One region of the Kribbella hippodromi genome, then DNA from elsewhere that is predicted to be linked to it. Evidence: riboswitches for the same ligand, from Rfam matches in the RefSeq annotation. Region 1 holds a riboswitch; the other holds the start of a gene.
The links. Region 1 has a riboswitch for S-adenosylmethionine ahead of ABD260_RS03995 (aminotransferase class V-fold PLP-dependent enzyme). Riboswitches for the same ligand answer to the same signal wherever they lie in the genome.
Positions count from the first base shown of each region.

Region 2: linked by a shared signal. The riboswitch ahead of thrC (threonine synthase) and the one ahead of ABD260_RS03995 (aminotransferase class V-fold PLP-dependent enzyme) in region 1 are both predicted to bind S-adenosylmethionine.

Region 1 covers NZ_BAAAPH010000002.1:272,360-276,765, reverse strand. The annotation lists gene ABD260_RS04010 (DUF6351 family protein) at 1-421, opposite strand, end outside; gene ABD260_RS04005 (mycothiol transferase) at 527-1,057, opposite strand; gene ABD260_RS04000 (VOC family protein) at 1,098-1,466, opposite strand; SAM riboswitch class IV at 1,584-1,697, shown strand; gene ABD260_RS03995 (aminotransferase class V-fold PLP-dependent enzyme) at 1,713-3,077, shown strand; gene ABD260_RS03990 (prolyl oligopeptidase family serine peptidase) at 3,108-4,406, opposite strand, start outside.
Region 2 covers NZ_BAAAPH010000008.1:301,826-306,231, reverse strand. The annotation lists gene ABD260_RS15430 (zinc-dependent alcohol dehydrogenase family protein) at 1-176, opposite strand, end outside; gene ABD260_RS15425 (VOC family protein) at 190-573, opposite strand; gene ABD260_RS15420 (ubiquitin-like small modifier protein 1) at 648-923, opposite strand; gene thrC (threonine synthase) at 920-2,179, opposite strand; SAM riboswitch class I at 2,193-2,333, opposite strand; gene ABD260_RS15410 (DNA-3-methyladenine glycosylase family protein) at 2,405-3,352, opposite strand; gene ABD260_RS15405 (hypothetical protein) at 3,400-3,867, shown strand; gene otsB (trehalose-phosphatase) at 3,833-4,406, opposite strand, start outside.

The DNA of each region.
Region 1 (4,406 bases):
CATCCGTCGGCGGGCCCAGCTTGACCTTGGCGAGCGTAGTGAAACCAGCTGTGCCGCAGATGAACGGCGTCTCGTGCGGACCGGCCAGCATCGGACCCGTTCGCGGATGATTGGTGACCACAAGCCGTGCGTCAGCCGCGGTGATGCTGTTGCGGCCGTCGGTCAGGCCCTGGACCACGCCGATCAACCGGTCGGACTGCAGGGTGAACGCGTTGGTGACGTCCTTCCCGTTCAGCCGGACGGTCAGCTCATCCAGACGCCGACCGGTGATCCCGAGCAGCACGTTGCCGTCGCTGACCATGTCGGCGCGCGGCGTGGACAGCACCTCGATGCGTACGTCCGACGCCGCGTTGGCCGGGGGGACCAGGACGGCGGCGAACATCGCGGTCAGCAGGACAACCAGGGCGGCCGGTCGCTTCATGTGATGAGTCGAGCACAGCAAGTCCCGGACCGGAAGACCGAATGGCAAACGATTTCCAGCCGGGACTGGACCACTGCGCCCGGGACGACGGCCTTGGACCGGGTGTCAGGCGCCGGTCGTGCCGTCCAGTTGCTCGCGGACCAGATCGGCATGACCACAGTGCCTGGCGTACTCGCCGATCAGGTGGATGTAGATCATCCGCAACGTCGACTCGGTGCCGCTGAAGGTGAAACGATCGTCCAGCGAGCGCCCGGCCGCCGCGGCGTCGGACAGTTTCCACTCGGCGAGCAGCCCCTCGTACGCCGCCTGCGCTTCGGCCGGATCGATCCGCTCGAAGTCGGCGTCCTTCCCGAGCTCGGGCGCGTACAACGGCTCGGCCGGATCGTCCGCGAAATGAATCCGGAACCAGATCCGCTCGACCTTGGTCAGGTGCCGGAGCAGGCCGAGCAGCGAGAGGTTCGACGGCGGCGACGGGCGCGCGGCGAGCTCGGCGGCGGTCAGGCCGGCGCATTTGACCAGCAACGTGGTCCGGTAGAAGTCCAGGTACCCCTGCAACAACTCACGCTCGGGGGCCACCAGCGAGCCGTCGGGCCGTTCCACCTCAGGTGCGGTCCAGACCGCGGCATCCAGTGTCATGCGGCCATCCAACACGTCCACCTCGCCGGCGGCGAATCGATTACGGATTCACCGGCGGCGCCCAGCCCGGTCGGGGGATCAGGCAGAACGGGTGGCCGGCCGGGTCCTCGTACACGGTCCCAGCGAGGCGGCGAGCGCCGAGGGCCAGCACCAGGGGCGCCGCCGCCTCGACGTCGTCGACCATGACATCAAGGTGCATCTGTTGAGGCCGGGCTGGATCCGGCCAGTGCGGACGCTGGTACGCCTCAGCGCGCTGGAAGGCGAGGCCTGAGGTTCGGCTGTCTTCGGACACGACCACCCAGTCGTCGCTCCGGTAGGTGATCGGCCGGCCCAGCAGCGCCGAGTAGAACCTCGCCAGCGCCAGCGGGTCCGGGCAGTCGATGGCGAGATGGTGCAGCCGTCCGATCATGACAACAGTGTGCCGCCACGGCCGCCAGACCGCTCCGTCTCATCATCCGTTCGGGAATCTCACATCACGAGATACAGGCTGGCGCGGATCGTGGCCCGTTCGTTACCGTTCTCGGCAGGTCATGAGCGCCAGCGTCAAGCCCCGGCTCGCTGGCCGGCAACCCTCCTCCGCGGTGGGGTGCCCCGGGTGAGGACCAGGCCGTGCGGATACCCCGCTCGGCAAGTGCGGACTTCCGGGAGCAGCAGCATGTCGATTCTCTCCATCCTCGAACCGGCCGGCACCACCACTCCGCGGCCCACGGTCGCGCGGCTCGTCACCGGCAGCATCCCGGCCACGGTCGGTTCGGACCTGCTGGTGCCGCTCGCCGACGGCCGGGTCACCGACTACGCCAACTTCGACCACGGGGCCAGCGCGCCGTGCCTGGAGTCGGTCCGGGCCAGCGTGGAGGCGGCGCTGCCGTCGTATGCGTCGGTGCACCGCGGCAACGGGTACGCCTCCCGGATCACCACCCAGTGGTACGAGCGGGCCCGCGCCGAGGTGCATGCCTTCGTCGGCGCCCGTGCGGACGACCAGGTGATCTTCACCCGGCAGACCACCGACGCGCTCAACCTGCTCGCCCGGGCCGTACCGGCTGATGCCACCGTGATCGTGTTCGAGTCGGAGCACCACGCCGCTCTGCTGCCCTGGCCGGCCGACCGCACCGTACGCCTGGCTGCGCCGTCCAGCCCGGCCGGCGCCGTGACCGCCGTAGCCGACGCGCTCCGGCAGGCGCCCGAGGGGCCGCGGCTGGTCGTGGTCACCGGCGCGTCGAACGTCACCGGCGAGATCTTCCCGATCGCCGAGATCACCAAGGTCGCGAAGGCGCACGGCGCCCGGGTCTGCCTGGACGCCGCGCAGCTGGCGCCGCACCGCACCGTCGACATCGCCGCCCTCGGCGCCGACTGGGTCGCGCTGTCCGGTCACAAGCTCTACGCCCCGTACGGCGCGGGTGCCCTGATCGGCCGGGCCGACTGGCTCGATGCGGCCGACCCGTACCTGTACGGCGGTGGCGCGACGCACGCGGTGACCGAAGACACCGTGGTGTGGTCGACCGGTCCGGCCCGGCACGAAGGCGGCTCGCCCAACGTGATCGGCGCGATCGCCCTCGCTTCGGCGTGCGCCGCGATCAGCAAGCACCGGGACGCCATCGAGCAGCACGAGCGCAGTCTGCTCGCCCGGCTCCGCACCGGCCTCGCGCAGATCGACGGCGTCACGACGTACTCGCTGTTCGGCGAGGACGCGGACCGCGTCGGCACCGTCTGTTTCACGATCGCCGGACTGACCTCCACGCTGGTCTCGGCCGCGCTCAGCGCCGAGTACGGGATCGGTGTCCGGGACGGCAAGTTCTGCGCCCACCCGCTGGTCGGCCGCCTGCTCGCCGACTCCCCCGAGCACGGCACGGCGGTTCGCGCCAGCCTGGGCCTCGGGACGACCCGCGAGCACGTGGACCGGCTGGTGGACGCCGTCCGTACGCTCGCCACCAGCGGGCCGCGGACGGAGTACGCGGAGACCGCGCACGGCTGTCAGCCGTCCGCCGATCCCCGCGACCTGCACGCCCCGCACATCTGGTGAAGCAGCCGAGCGGTTGGTGAAGCGGCCCTCCTACTGCTCAGGAGGTACGAGGCCTACATGGTGAGCAGCGAACGCCAGTAGGTCAGCCCACTCCGACGCGATCATCGCGGCCGGTTTCCCGAAGCCATGGCCAGTGTTGACCTCAACCCGAGTCAAGACGGGCCGCGGACCGGACTGGGCATGCTGCAGCGCCGCGATGAACTTGTGGCTGTGCAACGGCACCACGCGGTCGTCATGATCGCCGGTGACCACCAGCGTCGCCGGGTACGAAGTGCCTGGGCTGACCCGGTGCAGTGGCGAGTACGCCAGGAGGTCCTCGAACTGGTCCGGGTCGTCGGGCAGGCCGTAGTCAGACGCCCACGCTGCTCCCACCGTGAACTTGTGGAACCGCAACATGTCCAGAACACCCACACCGGGCAGTGCGACAGCGAACAGGTCCGGCCGTTGCGTCATGGCCGCGCCGACGAGCAGTCCGCCGTTGCTGCGTCCGTGGATGACCAGCTGCTCCGGAGTGGTCACGCCACTGTCCCGCAGGTGTTCTCCGACCGCGATGAAGTCGTCGAACACGTTCTGCTTGTTCTTCAGCCGCCCCGCGTCGTGCCACTCGGCCCCGTACTCGCCGCCACCCCGCAGGTTCGCGATGACCAGCACTCCGCCGGCTGCGAGCCACGCGGGCCAGCCGGGGCGGTAGTCGGCGTTGATCGGGATGCGGAAGCCGCCGTACCCCCACATCAGCGTCGGGCGTGGGGTGGAGAAGTCCAGATCGGACCGGGTGATCAGGAAGTACGGAACGTCGCGTCCCGGAGCGGTCCGGCGGGTCACGGTGACCTGTGGTGGCGTGAAGCCTCCAGTACCGCGGACCAGTTCCGGCAAGGCGCGTACGTTGCCCGTGTCGGTTGAGACGACGTACGACAAGGTGGGGTCTGTTGTCGTGGACAGTCCGATGAACAGCTCGTCGTACTCCGGGCCGGCGTTGAGACCTACCACTCCCCCACCCGGTACGTCGACCACTCGCTGACCAGTGCCGTCCAACTCGTACAGCGTGAGCACCGGCTGCGCATCCACCAACGTCAACGTGGCAAGACCGGACGCCGTACCGCGAACTGCCTGCAGTGTGGCGTCGCCCTCCGGGATGAGGTCGGTGAACGTACCGTCGAGCGACGACAGCACCACGCGGCCGCGTGACGCGTCGCGGTCGGTCCGCAGTACCAGCTGGTCGCCGGACATCCGTACGAACGCGATCTCGTCGGTGAACGTGTCCACCACCTTCACCGGCTCGCCCAGACCGTCCGAGGTGATCGGGTACACCCAGAGCCGCGTGGCCGGGTC
Region 2 (4,406 bases), on a different contig from region 1:
CCGGGGACATGCGGCAGCACGATGTCCGAGTCGTGCCCCATCCACCCGTGCCAGTCGCTGCGGCACAAGCCGGTCGCCTCGACCCGAAGTACTACCGAGCCAGCGTCCACAGTTGGTTCCGGCATGTCACGGACCTCCGGCAGTACGCCGTACTCCGACACCACCACTGCTCTCATCGCAGCAGCTTAATCAGCCGACACAGAACTCGTTCCCTTCGGGATCGAGCATGACGATGTGGCCGAGTTCCGGGCCGTAGAACTCCTCGCGCACCTGCACGGCGCCGAGCCCAACCAGCTCGGCCGCCTTCGAACGCATTCGCCCGGCGGACAAAGCGTCGCGCGGACCGGGCCCGGCGACGCGGAGATCGAGGTGCAGGCGGTTCTTCGCGGTCTTCGGTTCCGGTACGTGCAGGAAGCCGATCGCGGGGCCGAGGTCGTCGGGGTCCACGATCGACGCGCCGTGCTCGTCGTTCTCGTAGCCCGGTTCGAGGATGTACCCCAGCGCCGCGGCCCAGAACTCAGCCAGCCGCGGCGGATCGGCAGCGTCTGCGCCGATTGTCCACATGGTCGCCATACCGGCGACAGTAGCCCTGGTTCCGGACGAACTGCGACCGGAACCAGGGCCTGAACCCCCTAAAACTAAAGAGATCAGCCGCCGGCGACGGCAGGGATGATCGAGACCTGCCCGCCGTCCTTGATCTCTGTCTGCAGGCCGGAGGCGAATCGGACGTCGTCGTCGTTCACGTACACGTTCACGAAGCGGCGCAGTTCGCCCGACTCGTCCAGTACGCGGCCCTTGATGCCCGGGTACGACGTGTCCAGCGAGTCCAGCACCTCCAGCAGCGTGGCGCCCTCGGCGGACACCTCGGAGACGCCCTGGGTGTACGGACGGAGGATGGTCGGGACGCGCACACTCACACTCACTGCAGGCCTGCCTTCACGAAGGCGTCGTACGACGCGGGGATGGTCACCTTGGGGCCGACCCGGTCGGCCACGGCGTCGAGCGTCTTCAGCCCGTCGCCGGAGTTGATGATCACGGTCTCGGCCTCGGGGTCGAGCTGTCCGGTCGCGATCAGCTTCTTCAGCGTCGCCACCGTCACGCCGCCGGCCGTCTCGGCGAAGATGCCTTCGGTACGGGCCAGCAGCTGGATGCCCTCGACGACCTCTTCGTCGCTGACGTCCTCGATCGCGCCACCGGTCCGCCGGGCGACGTCCAGCACGTACGGACCATCGGCCGGGTTGCCGATCGCCAGCGACTTGGCGATCGTGTCCGGCTTGACCGGCTTCACCACGTCATGCCCGTCACGGAACGCCTGCGCCACCGGAGAGCAGCCGGTCGCCTGCGCGCCGTACACCTTGTAATCGGTGGCGTCGACCAGCCCGAGCTTGCCGAGCTCGGTGAAGCCCTTGTCGATCTTGGTCAGCTGCGAACCCGACGCGACCGGAACGACGATCTGCTGCGGCAGCCGCCAGCCGAGCTGCTCGGCGATCTCGAAGGCCAGCGTCTTGGAGCCTTCGGAGTAGTACGGGCGGACGTTGACGTTGACGAACGCCCAGCCCTCTTCCTCACCGGCGATCTCGGACGCCAGCTTGTTCACGTCGTCGTAGTTGCCCTCGACGGCGACCAGCGTGCCGCCGTACACGGCCGTGGTGATCACCTTCGGGCGCTCGAGGTCGTGCGGGATGAACACGACCGAGCGGATCCCGGCCCGGGCGGCGGCCGCGGCGACGGCGTTGGCCAGGTTGCCGGTGGAGGGGCAGGCGAAGACCTTCATGCCCAGCTCGCGGGTCGCGCTCAGCGCGGAGGCGACAACCCGGTCCTTGAAGGAGTGCGTCGGGTTGCCCGAGTCGTCCTTCACCCACAGCTTGCGCAGGCCCAGCTCACGGGCGAGGTTCTGGGCGTCGACGAGGCGGGTGTACCCCGGCTCGGTGTTCGGGAAGCTGGCCACGTCCACCGGGACGGGCAGCAGCGGCTGGTACCGCCAGATGTTCTTGGGTCCGGCCTCGATCTGCTCGCGGGTGATCGCCGGGTACTCGTACCCGACTTCGAGCGGACCGAAGCACTCCATACAGGCGTAGAACGGGCCGAGCGGCGATTTCGCCCCGCAGGCGCGACAGCTCAGGTGCGTACCGTTGCCGAAGGCACCGTCCCGGATCGGGTGGGCGGTGGTCAGGCTCATGAGTGAGGTTCCCCTCTCATCTTCCCCGGCACCGGATCTCGGTGGCAGGACGGATTTGGCACCGTTCCACCGCGAAACGCCCCGGACGGGGGCTCGACGGGGAGGGTTGCCGGGACTTCAACGGGCCGTTTCCCTCAGTCCCTCTGGATGAGCTGCCCCCGAGATTACCCAATCGGGTCCATATTGTGTCCTGCGTTCCCGCCATGTGAGACAAGCGATCTCAGCTCAGCGGAGCCGGTGGGTGGCTCCCGGGGTGTGCGTCGGCAGCGATTTGCGCGGTCCGAAGCGGGGATGGCCGATCCCCGCGAGCTCGAGCAGCCGCTGCACCCGGAAGCGATGACCGCGGTACGGCTCGATCAGCTCGGCGGTCCCGTCGTCGTCCAGTTCCTCCCCGATCAGCGCGTACGAAACGTTCCGCGAAACGTGATAGTCCGCGAACGAAAACGCATCCGCATCACCGTGCGCGCGCTGCCGTACCTCAGCCCCTGTCCACACGCCGACTCCGGGCAGCGACCTGAGACGCCGCTCGATCTCCTCGGAATCGGTCAGCTCCAGCGTCCGCTCCAGCGCCTTCGCCCGGGTCGCCGCGGTCGTCACGACACGAGACCGCCGCCCCTCGACGCCCGCCCGCAGCCATTGCCAGGACGGAATCAGCCGCCACTCCTCCGGCGCCGGCGGCACCATCAGCTGCCGCCCGTCCGGTGGCTTCGGCCCCGGCGCAGGCTCACCGTACTCACGCAGCAGCAGCCGCCACGCCCGGAACGCCTCCTTGCCCGTGACGACCTGCTCGATCCCCGCCGCCGCCATCGCCTCGAACACCGCCCGCGACCGCGGCACCCGGACATGGGGGAACCGCCGCGCCGCATCCACCAGCGCCCGATGCTCCGGCAGCGGCACGAACCCGTCCCAGCTGTCCCGCTCGCCCAGCAACTCCGGCACGCCGTCCAGCGCCCAGGCCGCGCCCGGCCCCCACGCCTCGGCCTCGACCTCGCCGCCGCGCGCCCGCAACCGCAACGTCACCGGCCCGTCCGGAGTCCGCGTGGCGCGCCACACCGTCCGCAGTCCGGCATCGAACACGTACGCCGGATCGCCAGGCCCCTTCCGCAGCCCACCGATCACCGAATGCGGATCGACCGCCCGCCCAGGCCGCCAGACCCGCACCACCGAACTCACCCCCCAAGTCTTACCGCACCCCACCGACAGAACCCATACTGATCCGCATGACCGCCTGGCAGTGGGTGAAGGTGATCGGCAACTTCGTCAATCTGTCCACCCTGACCGGCCTGCTCGCCGGCCTGCTCGGCCGGGCGACGTTCACCCGGGGACCACGCGGCCTGATCTTCGCGAACGGGTACAAACTCGGCTTCCCGATCGCGGGCGCGTTCACGATCGGGAACGTCGTACTCAGCAAGCACGACCGCGCGTACTTCGACAACCCCGCGCTGGTACGGCACGAAGAAAGGCACTCCTGGCAGTACTTCTGCCTGATCGGCCTGCCGATGCTGCCCTTGTACGTGATCGGTGTCGTCGTCTCGTTCCTGCTCACCGGCGATCCGGCTTCGCGAAACCCGTTCGAGCGCCTGGCGAATCTCAAGGACGGCGGGTACGTCGAACGTCCGGTTCAGCCGATCGGCAAAACCGTCACGCAGGCGTTCAGCGGGCGGCGATCGCGTCCGAAAGAGCAGTGAGTACGGTCACCGCGCCACTCGGGTCGTCCACCACCACGTCGGCGGCGTCGATCAGTTCGGTCGCGTTCGAGGAGCGGGTCGCGAGCAGCACAGCGCGTACGCCGGTCGCGCGCTGCTCCTGGATCGCCCGGAACGCGGCGAGATCGCCCAGATCGTCCCCGGCGTACAGGATCGACCTTGCACCGGTCGACTCGAGCAGGTGCCGGATCGCGACGCCCTTGTCGATCCCGGGCGGCCGCAGCTCCAGTACGAGATTGCCCGGCTCCAGCCGCAGCTCGGTCTCCTCGGCCAGCGCGGTCAGCGGCCCGCGCAGCAGCTCGAGCGCTCCGGTCGGGTCGTCCAGCCGACGGGTGTGTACGGCCAGTGAACTGTTCTTGTCCTCGACGAACGCATCCGGTACCCCGGCGTCGCTCAGCAGCCCCGGCAACCGGTCCCGTGCTGTCGCGACACCAGCCGGCACCGGGTCGCTGGTGACCTTTCCGGTCGCCGCGTCCCAGCGCTCCAGCCCGTAGTGCCCGAGCACGACCAGCCGCCCGAGC